Regions from separate parts of the Shewanella sp. Arc9-LZ genome, predicted to be linked through region 2. Evidence: predicted binding sites of a transcription regulator. Region 2 holds the regulator's gene; each other region holds the start of a gene.
The links. Region 2 encodes sigma-54, which starts transcription at its own class of promoters, with help from an activator protein. Its sites were predicted from a motif close to GTTGGCACGNNNNTNGNNT; they were not measured.

Region 1: a site for sigma-54 is predicted at 2,760-2,778, ahead of GUY17_RS06855 (DUF3192 domain-containing protein). Genes of this name have one in related genera too.
Region 3: a site for sigma-54 is predicted at 2,365-2,383, ahead of flgF (flagellar basal-body rod protein FlgF). Genes of this name have one in related genera too.

Annotation. Positions count from the first base shown of each region.
Region 1 covers NZ_CP048031.1:1,596,407-1,601,009, reverse strand. Annotated here, with positions in the region: gene GUY17_RS06870 (DUF962 domain-containing protein) at 873-1,181, opposite strand; gene GUY17_RS06865 (GNAT family N-acetyltransferase) at 1,251-1,880, opposite strand; gene GUY17_RS06860 (DUF2789 domain-containing protein) at 2,054-2,290, shown strand; gene GUY17_RS06855 (DUF3192 domain-containing protein) at 2,325-2,708, opposite strand; gene GUY17_RS06850 (hypothetical protein) at 2,869-3,234, shown strand; gene GUY17_RS06845 (Zn-ribbon-containing protein) at 3,235-4,008, shown strand; gene GUY17_RS06840 (DEAD/DEAH box helicase) at 4,098-4,603, shown strand, end outside.
Region 2 covers NZ_CP048031.1:4,168,906-4,173,508, forward strand. Annotated here, with positions in the region: gene lptC (LPS export ABC transporter periplasmic protein LptC) at 1-113, shown strand, start outside; gene lptA (lipopolysaccharide transport periplasmic protein LptA) at 100-681, shown strand; gene lptB (LPS export ABC transporter ATP-binding protein) at 678-1,409, shown strand; gene GUY17_RS17940 (RNA polymerase factor sigma-54) at 1,552-3,036, shown strand; gene hpf (ribosome hibernation promoting factor) at 3,062-3,349, shown strand; gene ptsN (PTS IIA-like nitrogen regulatory protein PtsN) at 3,352-3,795, shown strand; gene rapZ (RNase adapter RapZ) at 3,792-4,603, shown strand, end outside.
Region 3 covers NZ_CP048031.1:1,487,834-1,492,436, forward strand. Annotated here, with positions in the region: gene flgD (flagellar hook assembly protein FlgD) at 1-701, shown strand, start outside; gene flgE (flagellar hook protein FlgE) at 762-2,147, shown strand; gene flgF (flagellar basal-body rod protein FlgF) at 2,430-3,173, shown strand; gene flgG (flagellar basal-body rod protein FlgG) at 3,185-3,973, shown strand; gene flgH (flagellar basal body L-ring protein FlgH) at 3,983-4,603, shown strand, end outside.

The DNA of each region.
Region 1 (4,603 bases), 2.3 Mb from region 2:
AAATTTATTTTTGTATACTTTTGGATTGATTATGAAATGTAGATAATAAAGGCTAGGTTTGCAAAGATTTAAACGGTCTATATATATTCACCATTAATGCTAACTAAACAGAAAAATGATCATAAATTGGCATCTGCATAACTTTAAGCACTGTGCTTTAAGGGTAACGAAGCATACATCATCGTAACCAATACATTATTCTAAGGCTGGATAATTTCCGCCAGAAAGCAAAAAGGCACAACCTTAAGTTATAAGGTTGTGCCCGTTAACACTTTTGTCAGCAATCCGGCTGAAATTTGCTCCCTGCACCATCCATGTAAACATGCTTCCTGCAGTCCTTTTCCCTGTTCTCATTTCCTTGTCTATTTGTGTAACACAAACAAACGCATGAGTTTCATTCCGTTGAACAGCCTATCCGTTGACTGAGCGGTAAATCTATTCAATCCGTTGAATTATCCCAGCTGCATCCTGCAGCCCTATCCTTTTTTTCCTTGTGTCGACTATTTACTGTCTTCACCCATCCTTGATTCGGCTATCCATTTGCCGAGCTTATGCCCTAATCCGTGAGCGTGTCCTAGTATCATCCTTAATATTCTTAAGCATCATTAGTCTTATTTCTCATCCTAAGAAAACCAACTGATGACCCGCCTTCGATAACTACATTCTAGCCAAAATAAACGCCGATAAAAGTCACTCAACTCCATTTAAATACACATCCCACATGTCAGTAAATCGTTAGAAAAATGTAATTACCTGATTTTAAAAGATTAACAATAATTTATAACGTTAAACACTGACAACTTTAGATAAGATCCCTTACACACTTGTAGGATATTGCTTACAAAAGCGTGAGCAAGTTAATACTTCCAGGGTTATTTGCGCCATAAACGCCTTATCATTTGACCAAACATGACCCAATCTGCCCATAAGCTGTATAGCGGATAAGTGAATGTTGCGGGGCGATTTTTTTCAAATATAAAATGCCCTAACCATGCAAAACCATAACCGACTACCGGCAACCACAATAACTGCCACCAATGTTGGTTAATCAAAGTGTTAATAATGATCACTAAAATAATGCTACTGCCAATGTAATGCAGTCTTCGACAAACGGGATCTTGATGTTGCGACAGATAAAATGGATAAAACTCTGCAAATGAAGAATAACGCTTAGGTTCCATTACTCACTCCTTATTAACAACTCGCTAATGGTATGCTCTGTTAGTATTAGATTATTTTCATTTTAGACACTATGCCTTACTGTAAAACAATATTTCACCTTCAATATTGCCAATACTCACAGTGGCAATGCTGACAAATTCTTGTTTCACGAATGCTTGATGGTGCGAAGAGTTACTCACAAATACCCCAATGCCATCAAGCCCAGGTTGCTCATCACACCAACTCAATACCGCTTGAATTAACTTGGCACCATAACCTTTTTGCTGCTCATTGGGGGATAAGGCAATAAATTGCAAAACCCCGCATTTTTGCGAAGGAAGATGTTCTAAAATGCAGGTCTCTTTTTGCATTAACCCTTGAGTTGATTTCCATCCTGTACCCAACATCATTTTAAAACGCCAATGCCAATAACGCCCCTCACCCAAAGGTACTTGTTGCGTAATCACACAGGCAACTCCAATTAAACGGTCACCGTCAAATAAGCCAATTAAAGGTTGTTCTTGTTGCCACAGTTCATTTAACTCTTCACGAATCGCCGCGCGAAGTTTCTGTTCGTATTGTTGATTGTCATCTTGCCCAAGTACCTCGATAAAATAGGGATCATCATGATAAGCGTTATAAAGAATAGAAGCTGCGACTCGTAAGTCTTCTGCCGTCAAATATACTGCACGTAAAGTTTCCAAGGTGTTATTGTCCATTATTATTCCTTGTTGGTTAACTCGCTAAACTTAACTTAACAAGTTTGAAACATTGTACAAGTTTTGTTTACCCATTTTGCCTGTTAGCGATTGTGAGTGTCAGTTGTTTGCAATTTATCTCATCAAGACGGATACTAAAATTGTTTATCTAACCATCATAAGGAATGCGCCAAATGGACACTACATCAAATGATTTAAGTCACTTATTTAAGCAATTAGGTTTGCCTCACGATCAAGAGGGAATCGACGACTTTGTTATCCAAAACAAACTGGATAAACACACATTAATTACTGATGCCGATTGCTGGAATTCAGGTCAAAAAGCATTTTTAAAAGAGGCATTATTACAAGACGCCCAATGGTCAGAAGTGATTGACCAATTGGACGTGATGATGCGAGCTAAATTGTAATTAACACTTAATGTCGGATAACCTCACTCGGCAATTAGTGCTGTCTGTAGGCGGTATCACCCCAGCCCACTAAAACGTCATCTTTGAACACAATTGGCGTGCATTCATCTTTGGTTGTTTTACCATCGCCTTCTGCCCATTGGGTACGATAAAACAACACTTTGATGGATTGCTCTGCATTATTTTGAGCCGACTTGGTATAAGCTTCACTAAAATCAGCCGTTCCCATTAAGGTTGTGACTTGATCACTGCTCATTCCCATAGACAATTTGCTCAACAGATCACGATTTTTATCTTGTTGCACTTGCCAATAATCAGCACTTTTACCCGATTCATGGTCTCCGACACTAATAACACAACCACTTAATCCTAGTGATGTAGCGCCAATTAATGCCGCTGCGATAAGTTTTAATTTCATGTTGCATCCTTTTTGTTAAAATAAAATCCGCATTGTATTTACAGATCCTTTAAGCCAAAATCGTGCCATAAAATAATATACTGATTTATATAGCTTTATGTTTTAACTCAACAAGAAATTAGTTAATCTCACTATATGGAATTAAGGAATTAAACCAACAATGAGTCCAATTGAACAAGTACTTGCCGCAGCAAAATCAATTGCTAACAATGGGCATACGCCCAGCTTGGCCCTGATAAAAAGTCGTTTAGGCAATAGCATTCCGATGCCTACCCTTATCCAAGGTTTACAACAATTTAAGGCGCTGCCTAAATCTGAGTGGCAACATTTACCGGAATTAGCAGACATTCCATCAATAGCCGATGTCCCATCACATGATCAACCCGATCTTACTCAAGTGATTCAACAGGTTATGACCCTACAACAACATATTAGTCAGCTAACCCAACGAGTTACTGAGTTAGAAAACCAATTACAAAATAATATGGCTCAAAGCAACATAATCAATAATAAGGCTGACCAATAGATGTTTGTCACCGAACTACGCTTTGAATGTTTTGCCGATACGACTATTGAGACGGTAGAGAAAGCCATTAACGCTTTTCTTGAAGCCTTACGAGCTAATGGACAAATTTTAGGACGTGAATTTGCGGTCGCCTTTAATGATGGTGAATTTAGAGTTCGTCTGCTGCTACCTGAAAAAACCAGCTTAGCAAACCGTCACAGTAGCCCATGGGTAAAAGTGACCTTAGCAGGCTTAACCGCAGCCAAACTATTGGCCCCTAGAGAAAAGTTTATCGGCCAAGACATTAATTCAGAAGCTAGTAATACCGACACGCCTTCATGGCAACTGCTGTATACCAGTTATGTGCACATGTGTTCGCCACTGCGTAATGGCGATAACCTGTTACCAATACCTCTTTATCAACTGCCTGCTACTTTTAATGGCGATCACAAACGCATCATAAAATGGCAAACAGAGTGGCAAGCATGCGATGAACTGCAAATGGCCGCAGCCACTAAAGCAGAGTATGCAGCTTTGGATGAGATCACTCGAGCGGACAGTGACTTATTTAGACGCGGTTGGGATTTACGTGGCCGGATAGAATATTTAACTAATATCCCCACCTATTATTACTTATACCGTGTGGGCGGCGAATCATTGCAAGCAGAGCTAGCTCGCCCCTGCCCACGCTGTGGATCTAAAGATTGGAAGCTAGATGAGCCACTTTTAGACATGTTTCATTTTCGCTGCGAGCCTTGCCGTATTGTGTCTAATTTGTCTTGGGATCATCAATAAATGGAATTGTGCCATTGAGTTATCAGCAGATTATTTCCTATTACAAAGATTGTTATAAGGAAGATAGCGCCTCCATCAATCTTTGGAATGTGAACAAGTTTAAACAAGAAGATCGTCTCATTCTTGAAGGGCAAGATGAGCTAGGGACAGGTTTTTTACCTCGTTTTCCTATCCCGCAAGAATTTGCTGAGCCAATGCTTAAGCGAGTGGCAATGTACCAAAGAGAAAGAATACTGCTGTACGCACGATATCTATTTGTCGGTAAAGTCACTATAAAAGGTGAGCTCAAAACGGTTGTCTCACCGCTGCTGTTTAATGAAGCCACCATTGAACAACAAAACAATAATTTCTATTTTTCAGCCCAAACAGAAGACACTGAAATCAATGAAGCCCTGCTGCAACAATTGCTACCAGAAGATAATGAGCTTTCAGAAGATCTCATCAATGAAGATATACATTCACCATCTTTTTGGACCTCATACTTTAGCAGTAATCAAATTGACATAAACTCACTAGAGTTATTGCAATATCCCAAGCTTGCTGGGCACCAAGATATTAAAAAAGCATTAACCCAAGAAACACCCCGCTTATTACC
Region 2 (4,603 bases):
TGTACATCAAAGGTAAAGGGTTTATTATTCAAGGTTTAGGCCTACATGCTGACTTGAATTCGCAAAAATTATCGCTACTAAGCCAGGTAGAAGGAACATATGAGCCACATTAATCGTCTCCACACTCGCGCCAATGTTATGTTATTAAGTAGCATACTTTGTATATTGAGTTTGCCTGCCATAGCGAAACAAGGGGATCTGAAACAAGAATTGAAAATCGCTTCAGTCAGTCAGTCTGCCGACATTAAGAATAATCAAATTGTTTTTAATGGTCCGGTAACGATTGTCCAAGGCACGATTAATATCAATGCAGATCAGTTACGGGCGTTTACCCCTGAAAACACCACCAGTAAGAGATTAATTGCTACTGGCACCCCGGCTACATTTTCACAAGAATTAGATGACGGTAAAATTGGTACCGCAAGTGCTAACGAAATTAGCTATGACCTTGCCACCACTACACTCACATTGACTGGCAACGCCAAATTGGATCAATCAGGTAGCCAGGTTACCGGTAATAAAATCAAGTACAACATCAGTGCTCAAGAGCTGATTGCCGAAAGTACTGGTACAGGGCAAGATCGGGTAATCACCATCATTCAACCAGAGAATTTCCAAGACGAGTCGGCGCCAAAGCAAAAACTCCCTGAAATTCCTGTTAACAAGCAGATCAAACCATGACCCAAATTACCTTAACCGCTGAAAATCTAGCTAAAAGCTATAAAGCTCGTCAAGTTGTTAAAGATGTGAGTTTAACGGTTAAAACCGGCCAAATTGTCGGTCTTTTAGGCCCCAATGGTGCAGGCAAAACCACCACCTTTTATATGGTTGTCGGCTTAGTAAAAAGCGATAAAGGCCGAATATTGATTGACGATGACGACCTTACTGCCGATCCAATGCATTTGCGCGCCCGCAAAGGTATAGGTTACTTACCACAAGAAGCCAGTATTTTCCGCAAGCTCACCGTTTACGACAACATAATGGCCGTACTGCAAACTCGCAAAGAGCTCAGCACAGACCAACGTATTGAACAGCTTGAGCACCTACTCGAAGAGTTCCACATTACTCACATACGCGACAGCCAAGGCATGTCGTTATCGGGTGGTGAACGTCGTCGTGTTGAAATTGCGCGCGCTTTAGCTGCTAATCCAAAATTTATTTTGCTTGATGAGCCCTTTGCTGGTGTTGATCCTATTTCGGTCATCGACATTAAAAAAATCATCCAACAACTTAAAAACCGCGGTTTAGGGGTATTAATTACCGACCATAACGTACGTGAAACGCTAGACGTTTGTGAGCGAGCCTATATCGTTAGCCAGGGTAATTTAATTGCCGAAGGCACACCAGATGAGATATTAAGTAATCAACAAGTTCGAGCTGTGTACTTAGGTGAACAATTCAAGCTATAGTTACTTTACTGGCCTTTTAGTCTAGCTAACTCATTTCATTGAACGATACCTAAACAACGTTAAATGTCATTGATGTTTATGGCAATCTATTACAGTTCGAGATTGTCATTTTTATGGAAAATCATCTAGGGATAAGCGGTAAATGAAAGCGTCACTCCAACTTAAAATGGGTCAACACTTAACCATGACCCCACAATTGCAGCAAGCCATTCGCTTACTGCAATTATCGTCATTGGAGCTACAGCAGGAAATCCAACAAGCATTAGATTCAAATCCATTGCTTGAAATAGAAGATGAGTTTTCTGAAGCAAAAGACTCCTTAAAAGAAAACCGCGACCAAGCGGATACAGACTTTAGTGACAACAGTATTGTTAATGTCGAAAAAGACACTTCCACCGTCGACATAGCAGAATCCATGACCAAAGAAACCATGGATGATTTAGCCATGGATACCACATGGGATGAAGTATACACAGCCTCACCTATGTCAGGTTCAGGCAGTGCAAGCATGCGCGATGACGACATGCCCTTTCAAGGTGAAACTACTGAAGGTTTGTACGAACACTTAGAATGGCAAAAAAATCTCACTCCATTTTCAGACACAGATCTCGCCATTGCCACCGCCATTATTGATGCCATTGATGAACGCGGTTATCTAACCCAAAGTACCGAAGATATTCTCGAAGCCATGGGTGATGAAAATGTGGAACTCGATGAGGTTGAAGCGGTATTAAAACGCGTTCAACACTTTGACCCTGTGGGTGTTGCTGCACGTGATTTAAGTGAATGCCTATTTATTCAATTAGCGCAATACTCTAACGACACACCCCATATCGATAATGCCCGTTTGTTAATTAAAGGCTATTTAGAGTTAATTGCTGGCCGTGATTTCAGATTATTGATGCGAAAAACAAAACTAAAAGAAAATGAGTTACGTGACGCAATCACTCTAATCCAGACACTCAATCCTCGTCCGGGCTTATTAATTACCCCCATGGATGATGAATACGTGATTCCCGATGTCACAGTATTAAAGAAAAATGGCCGTTGGGTAGTAGAGTTAAACCCAGACAACATGCCTAAAATTGGTGTTAATCAGCAATATGCAGCCATGGCTAGAGGCAGTAAAAACCCGTCGGATAGTCAATTTATTCGAGGCCATCTGCAAGAGGCTAAATGGTTTATTAAAAGTATTGAAAGCCGTAATGATACTTTACTTAAAGTGGCAAATTGCATTGTGCAATTTCAGCAAGGCTTTTTTGAATATGGCGAAGAAGCCATGAAGCCTATGGTGCTCAATGATATCGCTGAAGCTGTAGAAATGCATGAATCGACCATTTCACGAGTCACCACACAAAAATATATGCACACCCCTCGAGGTTTATTTGAACTAAAATACTTCTTCTCTAGCCATGTCAGTACTGACGATGGCGGGGAATGCTCATCAACGGCCATTCGTGCTTTTATCAAAAAGCTGGTTGCCGCAGAAAACCAGAAAAAACCACTGAGTGACAGTAAAATGGCTCAGCTTCTGGCAGAACAGGGCATAAACGTTGCTCGTCGTACGATAGCAAAATACCGTGAAGCAATGATGATCCCGCCCTCAAACCAACGTAAGAGTTTATAACCTACTAGGCAATGGAGGATTTTTTATGCAAATAAGTCTGACTGGACGTCATGTCGAAATAACAGAATCTTTACGTGAATACATCCACAGTAAATTTTCAAAGCTTGAACGACACTTCGATCAGATCCATAATGTACACGTTGTGCTCAATGTAGAAAAATTACAACAAAAAGCAGAAGCCAAAATCAACATTAATGGCGCAGAAATTTTTGCAATGTCAGAAAGTACTGATATGTATGCTGCAATAGACGCCCTGATCGATAAACTCGACCGTCAGGTAATTAAACACAAAGAGAAGAATACAAAACACTAACGATGGAACTTTGTACCATTCTGCAGCCGGAATGCACTACCTGTGCCACACCGGGCAGTAAGAAAAAAGTACTGGAACTCATCAGCAATTTAGTCGCTGCCCAGTACCCAACCCTGTCTTCGCAAGAGGTTTTTGAAAGCCTGTTAGCGAGAGAGAAAATGGGTAGCACAGGTATAGGAAATGGCATTGCGATACCTCATGGTAGATTAACGACCATCGATCACCCTATCGCGATATTTATTAAATGTGAAGAAGCCATTGCCTTTGATGCAATCGATAAGCAACCCGTGGATCTTTTATTTGCTTTGTTAGTACCTGCAGACCAGTGCCAACAACATTTAGGCACGTTATCGAGCATGGCCCAAAAGTTAAGCGATAAGCAAATATTGAAACAGCTTCGTAAAACTCACGACGCAACAGAACTTTATCAGGTTATTACTGCATGAAACTAGTTATAGTATCGGGACGTTCAGGCTCAGGGAAATCCGTTGCCCTGAGAGTATTAGAAGACCTAGGATATTATTGTGTTGATAATTTGCCTTTACCACTCATTGGCACATTATTAGCCCAGCTTAAAGGCAGTAATGATTTGGTTGCGATTAGCGTTGATGTTCGTAACATTGCAGAACAAGGTAAAGTGCTTCAAGACCAATTGGCACTACTTGAGAATGACACTGAAATTATCAGTTTCTTTTTAAATTCCAATGACAAAGTATTGCTTAAACGTTACAGCGAAACACGTCGATTACACCCGTTATCTAAAAATCATATTTCACTGCAAGAAGCGATAAAACTAGAAGGCCGTTTACTTGAGCCTATCGCAAAAATTGTTGATCACTATATCGACACTTCTGCGCTAAATATCTACGAATTAAGCGACCAAGTTAGGCAAATATTATTAGGCAGTGTTGATAAAGAGTTAGTGATTAACTTTGAATCTTTTGGCTTTAAACACGGCATGCCGACAGAAGCAGATTTTATGTTTGATGTACGCTTTTTACCCAACCCACATTGGGAAATAGAACTGCGTCCATTTACGGGTTTAGACGAGCCCGTACAAGAATTTTTAGGTCGTCAGCCATTAGTTAATAAATTTATTTGGCAAATTGAAAACCTATTTGAAACTTGGATGCCGCATTTAGAACGTAACAATCGCAGTTACCTTACCATCGCGATTGGTTGTACTGGTGGTCAGCACCGTTCGGTATATATTGCAGATCAATTAGCAAAACGATTTCGACAAGGCAGTAAACA
Region 3 (4,603 bases), 2.2 Mb from region 2:
TACAGACAAATACGACCAGCACGACTACGGGTAATCCTTTCCTTGACGGAATTCGTTTGCCTGAAGAAAGCGCTATCCCTGAATCAAAAGATCAGATGTTAAAGCAAGAAGATTTTTTTGCTTTACTCAGTCAGCAATTGTCGATGCAAGATCCGTTTAAACCGGTTGATAACGATCAAATGATTGCCCAAATGGCATCGTTTTCTACAGTCGATGGTATTTCAAATCTTAATGATGAAATCCTTAACCTTAATACTGTGATGAGTTCTAGCCAGGCGTTACAAGCTTCAGGCTTGGTTGGCCGCAAAGTGCTCATTCCTTCTGATACCGGCGCTATCTCTACCGAAAGCTCTGAGATAAAAGGGGTGATCAGTACGCCGTCAGCAATTGAAACGATTACGGTAAGGGTTGAAGACGAGTCGGGTCAGCTTATTAAGAGCTTTAATGTTGACGGCAGTAAAGGCGGCAATGTTGATGTGACTTGGGATGGTCTAGATAAAAGTGGTAACCCAGCTAAAGCGGGTAATTATGCCATTAAGGCCAGTGGTAAAGTCGATGGAACGTCACAAGATTTAGCCGTATCGACTTACGCTCATGTTACCAGTGTGTCATTAGGCACTGTAGCAACAGGAGCAATTTTGAATTTGCGTGGAGTAGGTGGAATTAAGTTATCTGACGTACTCGCAGTATCTGAAACATAGTACGGCTAACAACGAATCGTTAGTTGTCATCATAAATGAATTAATTGTGAGAGGTGTAATATGTCATTTAACATCGCATTGAGTGGTATCGCTGCCGCGCAAAAAGATTTAAATACAACCGCGAATAACATCGCTAACGTCAATACTATTGGTTTTAAAGAGTCTCGAGCTGAATTTGCTGACGTTTACGCCAATTCAATTTTTTCTAACAGTAAAACGGCTGTGGGTGGCGGTACAACTACTACACAAGTTGCGCAGCAGTTTCATCAAGGTAGCTTGCAATTTACCAGTAACTCATTGGATATGGCGATCAGTGGTGGTGGTTTCTTTGTTACCTCTTCTGAATTAGGTTCGCAAGATCAGTCATATACCCGTGCGGGTGCGTTTAAAGTTGATTCGGCCAATTATATGGTTGACTCAGCAGGGAATTTTTTACAAGGTTTCCCGGTGGATGAAGACGGTAACTCAACCTCGGTGAGTTTAACCACAACCCAACCGATTAAGATTCCTGACACGGCGGGTAGCCCAGTGCAAACTGAAAATGTTGGTTTGCAGATGAATCTCAATGTGAGTGAAATAGCCCTAGATCCAATTAATTTTAATCCTGCAGATTCTGATACATTTAATAATTCCACCTCGGTGACGATTTATGATTCGTTAGGTGAATCGCATATTATGACCACTTACTTTGTTAAACCCACTGGTGGTTCGCATACTGGCGAAAGTAATTGGGTGGCTTTTTATGCTGTTGATGGTGATCCTGTCGATGTAACAACTGCTGGAAAATATATTACTGATACCGATACTGACACTGATGGTGATGGTCTCGTGGATGCAACAGGGCTCGCATCAGCTGCCAACCCTAGTGGTGTTGGCACATGGTCAGGTGCGGTGCTTAAGTTTAACTCTGTTGGTGCTTATACTATCAGTGACCCTACCACTATTACCACTGAGGCTTTAGGTGCTGCTGGTGCAGGTGCTTTAGGTCCTGGGGCCGATGGTACTCAAGCGCTTACGATAAAATTTAATAATCCGACTCAATATGCATCTCCGTTTGAAGTGACTGAATTGACTCAAGATGGTATTACCGTCGGTCGATTAACCAATGTTGGTATTGGTTCCGATGGTTTAATTACCGCTAGTTACAGTAATGGCTCAACGGTTCCGTTAGCGCGCGTGGCATTAGTACGCTTTGCTAATGAACAAGGCCTTACACAGGTGGGTAATACATCTTGGAAAGCCAGTATCGATTCAGGTGCTGCATTAGCGGGAGAAGCCAATAGCGGTACATTTGGTAGTATTCGTTCATCTGCCCTTGAGCAATCAAACGTTGATTTAACCACAGAGCTGGTTGATTTAATCTCGGCTCAGCGTAACTTCCAGGCTAACTCGCGTACGCTTGAAGTCAACAACACCTTAAATCAAACCATATTACAAATCCGTTAAGTTTACCTTTACCTTATCAATTTATGTTTACGTGATAATAGGTGTTGCCGTTTACGGCAACACCTTGCCTTTATCCTTGTTATTGTTACTCCTCGCTACTCCTTGTTATTACCTCACTAGTGTTGATAGATGCTTTTTTGACACTCACGCGTTATTCGTTAATTTTATTGATTAACCGATTCATGTAGTTACCTCCTTACAACACAACTTAAATCTCATTGGCATGATGCTTGCTTGTTCTGTGTATATAGTGTTTTTGCAGAAAGTTTGACGGAGCAAAAAATGGACAAATTTCTTTATATTGCCATGAGTGGCGCAAAGCAGGGGATGAATGCCCTAGCAGTGAGTGCGAACAATCTTGCTAACGCCAATACTGATGGATTTAAAGCTGACATGGTCCAAGCCCGTTCAATGCAGGCATTTGGTGAAGGCTTGCCTACACGGGTATTTTCGATGATGGAAAGCCCTGGCAGTAATTTTAACGGTGGTCCGATTAAAACCACTGGTCGTGACCTTGATATTGCGGTTAAGGGTGATGGTTGGCTTGCAGTGCAAGCGGCAGATGGTTCTGAAGGATACACCCGTGCGGGCAGTTTAAAAATTGACAGTACAGGTTTGTTGTTAAATAGCAGTAACCGTCCGGTAATGGGAGCTTCGGGTCCTATTGTGTTACCCATTCCGGTTGAGAAAATAGAAATTTCCGCCAACGGTATTATTTCAGTACGTCCGCAAGGAGCAACCGCTGAAGTGATAGAAGAGGTCGCGAGGATTAAATTAGTTAATCCTGGTAACGAAAACCTAATGCGCGGTGAAGATGGGTTGTTTCGCTTAACTGCGGGTGGCAATGCACCAAACGACCCCGGCGTTCAAGTTGAAAGCGGCGCGGTTGAAGGCAGTAATGTGAACTCAGTGCATGAAATGGTCGCCATGATTGATATTCAACGTCAATACGAAATGCAAGTCAAAATGATGAAGAACGCTGAAGAAATTGATCGGGCGTCCACTTCCTTGATGAGAATTAGTTAGGAGTAATTATTATGCATCCAGCGTTATGGATAAGTAAAACCGGTGTCGATGCCCAGCAAACTAACATTGCCGTTATTTCAAATAACGTGGCCAACGCCAGTACTGTCGGATTTAAGAAAAGTCGTGCGGTATTTGAAGACTTACTTTATCAAACGGTTAATCAAGCCGGTGGTATTAGCTCAGACAACAGCAAGTTACCCAATGGTTTAAACATTGGTGCGGGTACTAAAGTTGTTGCTACCCAAAAAATGTTTACCCAAGGCAACATGCTGACTACCGATAACTCATTAGATTTAATGATTGAAGGTTCGGGCTTTTTTGAAGTGCAAATGCCAGATGGCACAGCAGCCTACACGCGTAATGGCCAGTTCAGCTTAGATGATACTGGTCAGATTGTAACCCCGGGTTCAGGTTATGTGGTGCAACCGCCAATTACCATCCCGGATGATTCCACCAGTATTACGGTATCGGCATCGGGCGAAGTGTCAGTGCAAACCCCTGGTACCGCAGCCAGTCAAGTTATTGGCCAGTTAACCATGACCGATTTTATTAATCCGGCAGGTTTAGATCCGTTAGGACAAAACTTGTATACCGAAACGGGTGCAAGTGGCACACCTATTCAAGGTACTGCGTCGCAAGACGGCTTAGGTTCTATTCGCCAAGGAGCACTAGAAACCTCTAACGTGAATGTAACAGAAGAGTTGGTCAACCTTATTCAAGGTCAACGTATTTACGAGATGAACTCTAAAGTTATCTCAGCAGTTGATCAGATGTTGTCTTATATTAATCAGAATCTCTAAGGAGCTAACATGATTAAATACATTGCGTTAGCCTCAGTAGTGTTATTGGCTGGCTGTAGTTCTACTGCCAAGAAACCGATTGCTGATGACCCATTTTATGCGCCGGTATACCCAGATACCGTTCCGACGCAGGTGGCGCCAACGGGATCTATTTATCTTGATAGCCAAGCATCAAGCTTGTATTCCGATATTCGTGCGCATCGCGTCGGCGACATTATTACCGTGACCTTAAAAGAGTCTACTCAAGCGTCGAAAAGTGCCAATAACGAAATCAAAAAAGGCTCAGATTTAAGTGTAGAGCCCATTTATGCCGGCGGTAAAAATATTTCCATCAGTGGTGTCCCAATTGATTTGGGTTACTCCGACAGCATGAACACCAAGCGCGAATCTGACGCCGATCAATCTAACAGTTTAGATGGCAGTATTTCGGCCAATATCATCCAAGTGCTCAGTAACGGTAACTTGGTGATCCGCGGTGAAAAATGGATTTCTATTAACAACGGTGATGAGTTTATTCGTGTCACCGGAATGATCCGCAGCGAAGACATTAATCCAGACAATACAATCGATTCGACACGAGTGGCTAACGCTCGTATTCAGTATAGCGGTACCGGTACGTTTGCTGACTCC